Regions from separate parts of the Kitasatospora sp. NPDC054939 genome, predicted to be linked through region 2. Evidence: riboswitches for the same ligand, from Rfam matches in the RefSeq annotation. Region 2 holds a riboswitch; each other region holds the start of a gene.
The links. Region 2 has a riboswitch for cyclic di-AMP ahead of ACWGB8_RS05335 (M23 family metallopeptidase). Riboswitches for the same ligand answer to the same signal wherever they lie in the genome.
Positions count from the first base shown of each region.

Region 1: another riboswitch for cyclic di-AMP. It lies ahead of ACWGB8_RS12365 (M23 family metallopeptidase); the one in region 2 lies ahead of ACWGB8_RS05335 (M23 family metallopeptidase).
Region 3: another riboswitch for cyclic di-AMP. It lies ahead of ACWGB8_RS27585 (transglycosylase family protein); the one in region 2 lies ahead of ACWGB8_RS05335 (M23 family metallopeptidase).
Region 4: another riboswitch for cyclic di-AMP. It lies ahead of ACWGB8_RS26115 (transglycosylase family protein); the one in region 2 lies ahead of ACWGB8_RS05335 (M23 family metallopeptidase).

Region 1 is NZ_JBSGXP010000032.1:36,535-39,389, forward strand. Features, by position in the region: gene ACWGB8_RS12360 (MFS transporter) at 1-623, opposite strand, end outside; cyclic di-AMP (ydaO/yuaA leader) riboswitch at 939-1,092, shown strand; gene ACWGB8_RS12365 (M23 family metallopeptidase) at 1,096-2,124, shown strand; gene ACWGB8_RS12370 (DUF2470 domain-containing protein) at 2,420-2,855, opposite strand, start outside.
Region 2 is NZ_JBSGXP010000011.1:25,940-28,794, reverse strand. Features, by position in the region: gene ACWGB8_RS05350 (TetR/AcrR family transcriptional regulator) at 1-4, opposite strand, end outside; gene ACWGB8_RS05345 (alpha/beta fold hydrolase) at 120-944, opposite strand; gene ACWGB8_RS05340 (YiaA/YiaB family inner membrane protein) at 1,090-1,380, opposite strand; cyclic di-AMP (ydaO/yuaA leader) riboswitch at 1,621-1,782, shown strand; gene ACWGB8_RS05335 (M23 family metallopeptidase) at 1,794-2,651, shown strand; gene ACWGB8_RS05330 (hypothetical protein) at 2,723-2,855, opposite strand, start outside.
Region 3 is NZ_JBSGXP010000117.1:8,370-11,224, reverse strand. Features, by position in the region: gene ACWGB8_RS27590 (cytochrome P450 family protein) at 1-957, shown strand, start outside; cyclic di-AMP (ydaO/yuaA leader) riboswitch at 1,245-1,404, shown strand; gene ACWGB8_RS27585 (transglycosylase family protein) at 1,410-2,435, shown strand; gene eno (phosphopyruvate hydratase) at 2,715-2,855, shown strand, end outside.
Region 4 is NZ_JBSGXP010000104.1:14,187-17,041, forward strand. Features, by position in the region: gene ACWGB8_RS26110 (hypothetical protein) at 1-685, opposite strand, end outside; cyclic di-AMP (ydaO/yuaA leader) riboswitch at 1,137-1,263, shown strand; gene ACWGB8_RS26115 (transglycosylase family protein) at 1,250-2,563, shown strand; gene ACWGB8_RS26120 (hypothetical protein) at 2,703-2,855, shown strand, end outside.

The DNA.
Region 1 (2,855 bases), on a different contig from region 2:
GCCACGTCGAAGCGGCCGACGGCCCGTTCGTCCCGGCTCTCCGGGACGTGCCGGGCGGCCACCGCGATCACCAGCACCGCCAGCGGGACGTTCAGCAGGAAGATCCACCGCCAACCGGGCCCCTCCACCAGCCAGCCGCCGAGGAAGGGGCCGACCGCCGCCGACACCCCGCCGAGGCCGGACCAGAGCCCGACCGCCCGGGAGCGGTCGTCGGGGTGGAAGGCGGCCTGGAGGATCGCCAGCGAACCCGGGGTGAGCAGTGCCCCGCCGATGCCCTGGAGGGCGCGGGCGGCGATCAGCACCTCGACGGTGGGGGCGGCGGCGCAGGCCGCCGAGGCGGCGGCGAACCAGGCGACGCCGAGCAGGAAGATCCGCCGCCGGCCGTAGCGGTCCCCGAGCGCCCCGCCGAGCAGGATCAGCCCGGCGAGGGTCAGCAGGTAGGAGTTGAGGGTCCATTGGAGGGCGGCCATCGAGGCGCCGAGGTCGGCGCCGATCCGGGGCAGCGCGACGTTCACCACCGTGCCGTCGAGCATCGCCATGCTGGAGCCGAGCACGGTCGCCAGCAGGACCCAACGGCCCTGCGCGGTGCTCAGGCGCAGGGTGCCTGCCTCGTCATTCGCCACGGCCCGATCGTGCTCCCCGGGGGCCTACGTGACAAGGGTCACCGGTGGTGTGTCGGGGGATGGCCCTGCGTGTGTGATCGCATGCGCACGGATGAGGAAATGGGCGCTGCGGAATCGCCCAACTGCACGGCGTAATCGGATTGTGTACATACTGTGCAGCCGATCATTCGGAGCGTCACGGCATTTCCCGATCTTGCGCCGGAATTCGGAGATCGACATTGCTTCGGTTCGGCGGATGGGTTTTAGTTCAGCGACCGCCCGGCCATCCCGGGTGGATCCACCGGGTAGAACGCCTAGTCCTGCCGCTGCCCGGAGGTTCGAACTGAGCTCTGTACGGCAGGAGCGGGGGACCCACAGGTAAGTCGCCGGACCGTCATTTCGGTTCGGCTAGGGGTGAAGCCGCGCTTGCGGCCGGGCAACTCCAGCCCGAACCCGACAGCTCACCTCGCAGGCGTCGGAGAGGAAATCTTCCATGCCCGCACAGGCTCGTCGTATCGCCCTGCCCCGCGCCGCCCGCATCGGTATCGCCACCGCCGTCACCGGCGCCGCGTTCGCCCTCCCGCTGGTGACCGCCATCAGCGCCTCGGCCCACACCGCTCCGGCCGCGAAGACCCAGCCCGCGCAGACCTCCACCTGGACCGGCGCCACCAGCGTCGACGCCGTCGCCCCCGCCGAGAAGCCGGCCGAGGCCGCCAAGCCGGCCGTCGCCGAGAGCTACAAGGTCGTCAGCGGTGACACCCTCTCGAAGATCGCCTCCGCCAAGGACGTCCAGGGCGGCTGGCAGGCGCTGTACGAGCAGAACCGCTCGGTCGTCGGTGCCAACCCGAACCTGATCTTCCCCGGCCAGCAGCTGTCGCTGGGTGCCAAGGCCGCCGCCGAGGCCCCGAAGCCGGCCGCCCCGGCCGCAAAGCCGCAGGCCTCGCAGGACTCCGCGAAGCCGGCCGCCAAGCCCGCCGCCAAGCCGGCCGAGGCCCCCAAGACCGCTGCCCCGAAGCCGGTCCAGGCCGCCAAGCCCGCCGCTCCGGCCGCCAAGCCCGCCGCCGCGCCGGCCACCCAGGCCCCGAAGCCCGCCGCCCCGGCCCCGGCCGCCGCCGCGTCCGGCTACGTCGCCCCGGTCAGCGCCAAGCAGGGCACCGCGTACGGTGTCGCCGGCTCCATGTGGTCCTCCGGCCACCACACCGGCGTGGACTTCGCGGTCCCGACCGGCACCAGCCTGAAGGCCGTGGCCGCCGGTACCGTCGTCAAGGCGGGCCCGGGCGGTGCGTACGGCAACGAGGTCGTCATCAAGCTGGCCGACGGCAAGTACGCCCAGTACGCCCACCTGTCCTCGATCAGCGTCTCGGCCGGCCAGGCCGTGACCGCCGGTCAGCAGGTCGGCCTCTCCGGTGCCACCGGCAACGTGACCGGCCCGCACCTGCACTTCGAGATCCGCACCACCGCCAACTACGGCTCGGACGTCGACCCGATCGCCTACCTGCGCGCCCACGGCGTCAGCATCTGAGGCGACCCGGTCGCACCGTCCGCGTCGAACGGACCACCGCTGGGTGCGGGGCGAACGACCGCCCGGGATGGTCATGTCGGGTGACCGCCCGACCGGGTGATCGCCGCGCCGAGTGGCGTTGAGAAGCCGGGCCGGCTCCGCGAGGGACTTCCTCCCTCTCGCGGGGCCGGCCCGGCTCTTCGTGTTGCGGCTCTTCGTACCGCGGCTCGCGTGTTCGGTGGTGCGTGGTCCGTGTCGCATGCCCCGTGCCCCGTGCCCCGTGTTCCGCTCGCAGGAGTGTGCCGGAGTCGGCGGGTCAGGGCCGGTGGGCGGGCACCGCGCTCCGGGCGGCGGTCAGCAGCTGGTACACCCGGTGGCCGAACTCGTCGGCGTCGTCGGCGGGTTCGGGGAAGACCAGGCGGATGTCGCGGTGGCCGTGCGGGTGGTCCAGGCGCAGCACCAGGCCGTAGCGGTCCAGGGCGAGCGGGCGGACCTCCGGCCGGTCGGCGAGCAGGTTCGGGTCGATCAGCCGGGTGAGCATCGCGAGGGCGTCCGGGTGATCGTCGGCGAGGTGGGTGAGCAGCCCGGCCTCGTAGCGGGCGAGCGGGTCGGGCTCGGCGAGGGCCAGGTCGGCGCCGAGCATCGCGGTGGTGCCGTACGGGGTGGAGATCACCGCGTGGGCGACGTCCAGCGCGAGGTGGACGCCCAGGCCGTCGTCGGAGAGGTGGGCGGGGTGCAGCCGGCCGGCCAGG
Region 2 (2,855 bases):
GCATGGGGTCCTCCGGGGGAAGGGGGGTGGGGCGGACGCGGGGTGGCGCGGGGGTGCGGTTCGGGCGGGGGTGCGGCTCGCGGCGTGCGGTTCGGGCCGCACGGTTCGGTCCGTACGGCTCAGAGTGCGGCGAGGAAGGGCAGTAGGGCGTCCGCGGTGGCCTGCGGGGCGTCGGCCATCGGGTAGTGCCCCGACCCCTCGATCATCACCTTCCGCCCGCGCAGGGCGGCGGCCTGCCGGTCGGCGACCGCCTCCGGCTTCGGGAAGTCCGGGTCCTTGCTGCCCATGACGACCAGCGCCGGGCAGTGCACCGCCGCGCCCCAGCCCTGCGGGGCGGAGTCGCCGCGAACGTGGCCGCGGGTCGCGGTCTTCCGCCCCGGGGTGCGCATCGCGGCCACCAGACCGTCGACGTACGCGTCGAAGTCGGCCGGCCGGGCGCCCGGGTAGGCCATCTTCCGGTGGTACAGGCCCCAGAAGGCGGGCGAGTGGATCAGCAGGGTGCCGAGGACGCCGAAGACGGCGCGCTGCACGGCGGTCTGCGGGAGGTTCTCCACGAAGGCGTTCAGCAGGGCGATCCCGGCGACCCGCTCGGGCGCGTCCCCGGCGGCCTTCACCACGCTGGCGCCGGTGTAGGAGTGGCCGACCAGGGCGGCGCGCTCGATGCCGAGGTGGTCCAGCAGGGCGAGCACGTCGCCGGCGATGGCGGTGGGGGAGTAGTCGTCCCAGCGGATCGAGGAGTCGCCGAAGCCGCGCAGGTCCATGGTGATCACCCGGTGCCCGGCGGCGGTCAGCAGCGGGTGCAGGTGCCGGTACGCGGCGCGGCTGTCGAGCATGCCGGGCAGGAGGACGACGGGGTGGCCGTCGCCCTGCACAGTGTCGTCGTAGGCGAGCCGGCCGCCGGGGACGTCCAGGTACTGCGTGGCGGGGGTGCTGATGGCGGGCATCGGGGTCCTCCTCGGTCCGGCGGGTGCGGCGTGCACTCCGTAGCCATAAAGCTAAGGCTAATAGCCTTAGCCGTCAAGCGACGGCCGTCGGCGGATCCGGGAGGGGGTCGGGAGTGAGGAGGGGGCTGGGGGCGGGAGGGCGCGGTCAGACCCCTTCCACCTTGAAGGGGTCGTGCTCGGCGAGCAGCTTGTCCAGCCGGGCCTGGTCGACCCGGCTGACCAGCTCCGAGGTCTCCTGGCGGTCCCGGACCACCTTGGCCAGGGTGAAGCAGGAGGTGACGGTGTAGAGGAGGCCGATCCCGAGGAAGGCCCGGGTCCAGCCGCCCACCGGCAGGTAGGCGATCCCGACGGCGACGGCCCCGGCGGAGAGGGCGAAGGAGAGCACGGCCTGGACGTAGTACGCGGCCGTGGTGCGCGACTGCATCGGTGCGTTCATGGCGCCAGGATCGCGGCGGCCGGGAGCGCGCACATGAGTACCCGTACTCAATCAATGGTCGTTCGTTGACGTCCCATAACGTTCGGTAGTGTGCAGGAGTCGTCAAACCTGCCAAAACGCCCATCCGGTGTGAAGGTGTCAGGGCAGTATCGGACTGTCCCGGGCGGATGGCTTGGAATCATGGGCTCCTCGGATTAACGTTTGATAACGCAGCGCGGTCGACACGCCGTACCAGACGGCACCGCGCGCACGCTCAATCCCGACGACCCGCCCCCGGGCTGGTCAGGGAGCCGGGGAACCACGTTCCTTGGGGTGAATCGGCCGAGCCCTCGGGCCCGACCGTAGGAGACCTTCCTGCTCCGAACCCGTCAGCTAACCCGGTAGGCGTGAGGGAAGGAAAGGAGCGCGCCTCCGTGGCGTCGACGTACTCTCCGGCACACCTGCCCGGCTCCAGCGCCGGCACCCAGCTGCTCGACCAGCCGTGGCCGCCCGCCCACGCCGACGGATACGGGACCGCCGACGAGACCGCCCCGCAGCCGGCCGAGACCAACCGGCACCGGATGCCGCGTCAGACCCGCGGCACCGCTCCGCTGCTCGGCGTCACCGCCGCCGTCGCCACCCTCGGCGCCACCGGCTTCGCCTCCGCCACCCCGGCCGCCGCCCCCGCCGTCTCCACCCCCGACGAGACCCCCGTCGCGCTCTCCGCCGACCCCGGACTCGCCCTCGCCGCCCGGATCCAGCTCCAGGCCGACAGCCAGCGCACCGCCGCCGAGGAGAGCGCCCGCCTCCAGGCCGCGCAGGAGGCGCAGGCCAAGAAGGCCGTCCAGCAGCAGGAGGCCAAGAAGGCCGCCGAGGCCGCCGAGCGCGCCAAGCTCGCCGCCGTCAACCTGCCGCTCAAGGACTACCGGGTCTCCGCCCACTACGGCCAGAGCGCCCGCTACTGGGCCAACCTGCACACCGGCCTCGACTTCGCCGCCTCCACCGGCACCCCGGTCTTCGCGGTCGGCTCCGGCACCATCACCTCGGCCGGCTGGTCCGGCTCCTACGGCTACCGCATCGTGCAGACCCTGCCCGACGGCACCGAGATCTGGTACTGCCACCTCTCCTCGATCACCAAGGGCTCCGGCAAGGTCGTCCCCGGCCAGCAGATCGGCAAGGTCGGCGCCACCGGCAACGTCACCGGCCCGCACCTGCACCTGGAGGTCCGCCCCGGCGGCGGCGCCCCGGTCGACCCGGAGAGCTGGTTCGAGCAGCGCGGCATCAACCCCTGAACCCGCGGTGAACGGCCCCGGTCCGCCCTGCGGACCGGGGCCGCCGCGCGCTCAGAGCCGTCGTCGCACGCTCAGAGCCCCGCGAGGTACGCGTCGATCTCCTCCTGGCCCGGCTCCGGTGCCAGCTCCGGGTACTCCTCCACCAGCAGCCCGGCCAGCCCCGGCACCGTCCACTCCCCGAACAGCTCCAGCGCCACCCCGGCC
Region 3 (2,855 bases), on a different contig from region 2:
CGCCGGCTGGTGTCGAAGGCGTTCACGCCGCGCCGGGTGGCGCAGTTCGAGCCGCGGGTGCAGCAGCTGACCGACCGGCTGATCGACGGGTTCGCGGCCCGGGGCAGTGCGGACCTGATCCACGAGTTCGCGTTCCCGCTGCCGATCTACGCGATCTGCGACCTGCTGGGGGTGCCGCCGGAGGACCAGGACGACTTCCGGGACTGGGCGGGCATGATGATCCGCCACGGCGGCGGTCCGCGCGGGGGTGTCGGCCGGGCGGTCAAGCGGATGCGCTCGTACCTGCTGGAGCTGATCCACCGCAAGCGGGCGGACCTCGGGGACGACCTGATCTCGGGCCTGATCCGGGCGAGCGACCACGGCGAGCACCTCACCGAGAACGAGGCGGCGGCGATGGCGTTCATCCTGCTCTTCGCCGGCTTCGAGACGACCATCAACCTGATCGGCAACGGGATGTACGCGCTGTTCCGCAACCCGGGGCAGCGGGAGCTGCTGCAGGCGTCGGTGGCGCGCGGGGAGAGCGGGCTGCTGGAGACCGGGATCGAGGAGCTGCTGCGCTACGACGGGCCGGTGGAGCTGGCCACCTGGCGGTTCGCGACCCGGCCGCTGTCCATCGGCGGGGTGGACATCCCGGTGGGCGACCCGGTGCTGGTGGTGCTCGCGGCGGCGGACCGCGATCCGGCCCGGTTCTCCGACGAGAACACCCTGGACCTGGCCCGGGCGGACAATCCGCACCTGGGCTTCGGCCACGGCATCCACTACTGCATCGGCGCCCCGCTGGCCCGGTTGGAGGGGCGGACGGCGCTGGCGACGCTGCTCTCCCGGCTGCCGGACGTCGCGCTGGCGGAGCGTCCGGAGAATCTGCGCTGGCGCGGCGGTCTGATTATGCGAGGACTTCGTGAACTCCCCGTGGAATTCACCCCCGAGCAGCAGACTGGGGCCGGTCCGGGAGGGTGAGGCCCGGGTCGGCCCCGCCGAGCCATCCGTATGCTCCCGATGCCGTTCCCGTGCCGCCGCGACACGTTGACGGCGTGTCGGACGAGGGTGAGAACGATCCGCCTGAACCATCATCAAAGCGGACATACGGCCCTCGTTGGTGGGCGATCGAACGGTCTCCGTAATTCGTGCGTGATACCGACGATATGAGCTTGTGATCGGTTCGGGGTTTGTCTACTCTCCGGTTCAGTTCGCAGCTGCGGACCCCGAGCGCGGTACGCCGAATCCTGCCCGCCGCGCCGCCGGGAAGCCGACCAGCACCCATGGGCAGGGGCGGGGGACCCAGGTTTGTTGCCGTCCCCACGGCTTGGGGTGAAGCCGCAGACGCGGAAGTCTCCGCGCGACGCGGCCGGGCCACCTCCCGGTCCGAACCCGACAGCTCACCTCGCAGGCGTACGGAGAGGGACACCTCCATGCTCTTCGTCGGAACCGGCCGCCACCGTCGCCGCACCCAGACCGAGAAGGCCATCGCCGTCGCCGGGGTCACGGGCGTCGGACTCGCCCTGCCCCTGCTCTCCGCCACCGGCGCCTCCGCGGCCCCGGTCAGCACCTGGGACGCCGTCGCCCAGTGCGAGAGCGGCGGCAACTGGTCCATCAACACGGGGAACGGCTACTACGGCGGCCTGCAGTTCGCCTCCAGCACCTGGAAGTCGTTCGGGGGCACCGCCTACGCGCCGCAGGCCAACGAGGCCAGCAAGGCGGAGCAGATCTCGGTCGCCGAGAAGGTGCTCGCCTCGCAGGGGCCCGGCGCCTGGCCGGTCTGCTCCAAGAAGGCCGGCCTGGTCAAGGACAACACCCCGCCCCAGGTCGAGCGCTCCAACGAGGCCCAGAAGGGCGGCGCGAACGAGCGGCCCGCCGCGGCGCCCCAGCAGCCGTCCCAGCAGGCCGCGCCCGCGCAGGAGCGGCCCGCCCAGCCGGTCTTCACCGGCAAGGCCGGCTGGGACGAGCAGTCGCGGGTGTACTGGTACCAGAACGACGGTGCCTGGTACTGGACCAGCCACGCGCGCGTCTACGAGATGTTCGCCGCCTCGAAGGTCGCCCAGGAGGAGGCCGAGGCGTCGAGCGCCGCCGGTGCGGAGGAGGCCGAGGAGGCGCCCGCCGCCGAGGCCGCCCCCGAGGAGCCCGCCGCCCAGGCCGCCCCCGAGGCCCCCGCGACCGCCACCGGTGCCCCCGTCGCCACCGCGACCGGGGCGTCCGCGCAGGACGGCGCGCCCGTCACGGCCGCGCACCCGGCCGAGGGCGCTCCCGCCGCGGTCCAGCCGGCGGCCCCGGCGGCCGACGGCCACGGCTACACCGTCCGCTCGGGTGACACCCTGTCGGCCATCGCCGCCGCCAACGACGTCCGGGGCGGCTGGCCCGCGCTGTACGACGGCAACCGCGGCACGGTCGGCGAGAACCCGGACCTGATCCTCCCGGGCCAGGTGCTGAACCTCGGCTGACGCCGTGCCGGGCCCGGTCCGCCGGCCCGCCGCTCCTCCCGTGCACCGCCCGGCGACGGAGGGGGTCGTTCGGCCCCCTTCGTCCGCTTCTGGGTGCATCCCACGGGTCGGGCAGGTGAATTACCGGTGGGTAGCCGGGCCACACCCTGAGACGGGAGCGAGGTGGACGTGGCCCGGGGAGCCCGTGCGGTTAGGCTCTGGTCGTAACGACTCCGCAATCGTCCCGCCGACCCCACCACCCCGTCAGCAGGACCCTGCTTCCGCCATAGGAGATGCCTCGTGCCGTCCATCGATGTCGTCGTAGCCCGTGAGATCCTCGACTCGCGTGGCAACCCCACGGTCGAGGTCGAGGTCGGCCTCGACGACGGCAGCACCGGCCGTGCCGCCGTTCCGTCGGGTGCCTCGACCGGTGCCTTCGAG
Region 4 (2,855 bases), on a different contig from region 2:
AACCGGTGGGCGGGGCGGCGAGCCTGAGGGCGGTTTCGCCGGGCCGCAGGCCGTCCGCGGCACGCACCCAGGCGGTCTTGGCGGCGCCGTCGAGGCGGAGGTAGCCGGTGCCGGTGACCCAGAGGCCGGTGTCGGTCCCGGCGACCTCCATACCGTCCCCGCGGAAGCGGCGTTCGTCGACCTCCGGGAAGCGGAGGGTGTGCACGGCGGCGCCGTCGGGGGCGAGGGCCAGGGTGCCGCGGACCTCGACGTTGCCGACCGAGGCGAGGGTGAGGCTGCGGTCGGCTGCGAAGACCAGCGAGCCGGTGGGTTCGACGAGCAGCGAGCCGACGGCGGCGTCGGCGTCGAGCAGCACCCGGTCGGTGATCCGGACGGCGGTCCGCGGGCCCGGGACGCTGCCGCCCCAGCCGGCCGGGTCGGACCAGCGGCGGCCGCCCTGGTCGACGGTGGGCCCGGGGGCGGGCGGCTCCGGGGTGCCCGGTCCGGCCGCGGTGGTCGGGGGTCCGCCGTGGGTGTGTGCGGCGGCCGGTGCGCCGGGCGGGCCGGACGGCGGCGGGGTGCCGGGGGCGCTGCCGGTGCGGAGCGCGGCGACCGGCTGGGCGCCCGGGCCGCTCAGCGAGCGCCGCAGCAGTTCGCCGCCGCTGACGGCGGTGAGCACCGTTCCGGCGGCGAGCCAGCGGAGCATCGTCCGGCGGGGTACCGGAGTTGGCGGACCTTCGCCCGGTGTGTCCGCTCTGCGGTGTTTTGCCCGGCGGTGCGCTCCGCGGCCCCTCGGTGCCGGCGGCGGCGCGGGCCGCGGGTCCGGGTCCCCGGGGCGCCGGTCCTCGTCCATGGCCATCGTTGCGTAGCCCTCCCCCCAGACGGCTGCGTCGGTCCTGACGCTCTGAAGCATAGGCAGATCGGTCCAGCCGTACGGGCGTTGCCGGAAATCGGTCATTTCTGATCATGGTGGACACCGCCGCCGGACCGTGCAGGCACACCGTGACGAGAGTCACACATGTTTGCGGTTTGAGAGCGGGTCTGCTTAACGTGCTCCCCGTTCGTGGCCACACGGACCCAGTTCACCCGCAACGCCGAGTCCTGCCGTCGGGTGCGCTGGCAGCGCAGAAACGCACCACGGCAGGAGCGGGGGACCCACAGGTAAGTCGCCCCGGACCTCCCTCGCGGACGGTCCAGGGCTAGGGGTGAAGCCGCGTCCACAGCGCGGCCGGGCAACTCCAGCCCGAATCCGACAGCTCACCTCGCAGGCGTGGGAGAGGACCGCGTCTTCATGCTGCCCACCAACGGCACCAGCCTGCCCAAGCGCGCCCGCCGCCTGATCGCCGCCGTCGGCGTCGCGGGCGTCGGCCTGTCGATCCCCTGCCTCACCGCCGGCACCGCCTCGGCCGCCACCGTCGCCACCTGGGACAAGGTCGCCCAGTGCGAGAGCGGCGGCAACTGGGCCATCAACACCGGCAACGGCTTCTACGGGGGCCTGCAGTTCACCTCCAGCACCTGGGCCGCCTTCGGCGGCACCGCCTTCGCCCCGCGCGCCGACCTGGCCACCAAGGACCAGCAGATCGCGACCGCCGAGAAGGTGCTCGCCGTCCAGGGCCCCGGCGCCTGGCCCGTCTGCTCGGTCAAGGCCGGCCTGACCAAGGGCGGCACCCCGGCCGCCGTCGACACCTCCACCGCCGCCAAGCCGGCCGCGCAGGCCCCGGCCCCGGCCGCCAAGCCCGCCACCCCCGCGCCCGCCAAGCCGTCCACCGCCGCCAAGCCGTCCACCGCGGCCAAGCCCGCCGCCGAGTCGGCCGCCAAGCCCGCCAAGGGCTCCGGTGACGCCGCCAAGGGCGACTGGCAGCAGTACCGCCAGCAGGACGGCCGGGGCGAGCGCGGCGAGTACACCGTCATCGCCGGCGACTGGCTCTCCGCCATCGCCGACAAGCACGACGTCCAGGGCGGCTGGGAGCGGCTGTACGAGCTCAACCGCGACGTCCTGACCGACGGTCCGAACGTCATCTACCCGGGCCAGCACCTGGCCCTGGGCGAGCGCGACCGGGACGGCGACTCGGAGCGGAAGTTCGACTGGTTCAACCGCTCCGGCGACAAGGCCGGCCAGGGCTCCGCCGGCGCGGCCGCGCAGACCCAGGCCCCGGCCGCCGCCAAGCCGTCCACCGCGGCCAAGCCCGCGGCGCAGACCCAGGCCCCGGCCCAGGCCGCCACCGGCGCCAAGGCCGCAGCCGTCTCCTTCGCCCAGTCCAAGGTCGGCCAGGCGTACGTCTACGGGGGCACTGGCAACGGCGGTTGGGACTGCTCCGGCCTGACCCAGGCCGCGCTGCGCGCCGCCGGCATCTCGGTGCCGCGCGTCGCCGCCGACCAGGCCGCCGCCAGCACCCGCGTCTCGCTGGACAGCCTGCAGCCGGGCGACCTGCTGTTCTGGTCCAACAACGGTGCCAACTCGGGCGTCTACCACGTCGCCCTGTACATCGGCGACGGCAAGTACGTCGAGGCCGCCAACCCGCGGGCGGGCGTCCGCGTGGCGACCGTCGCGGGCTTCGCCCCGGACTTCGCGGGCCGCGTCTGATCCGCGTCCGATCCCGGACCCGGGCCCCCGGGGAGCGTCCTGCCGCGCTCCCCGGGGGCTCCGGCGTGCCCGGACGACCGTGGTCACATCCCTTCCGGGCAGGGCATGCTGCTGCTCTGCACCCGAGAAGGAGTCACCCATGGCACAGGTCACCGTCACGCTCGACGCCAATCTCGCCATCGACGCGATGATGCTCGCCGGCACCAGGAGCCCGCAGGACGCCGTCGAGCTGATCGTCCGCGACTACCTCGCCCGGGGCCGGCGCACCGAGACCCGCACCGGCGACGCCTCC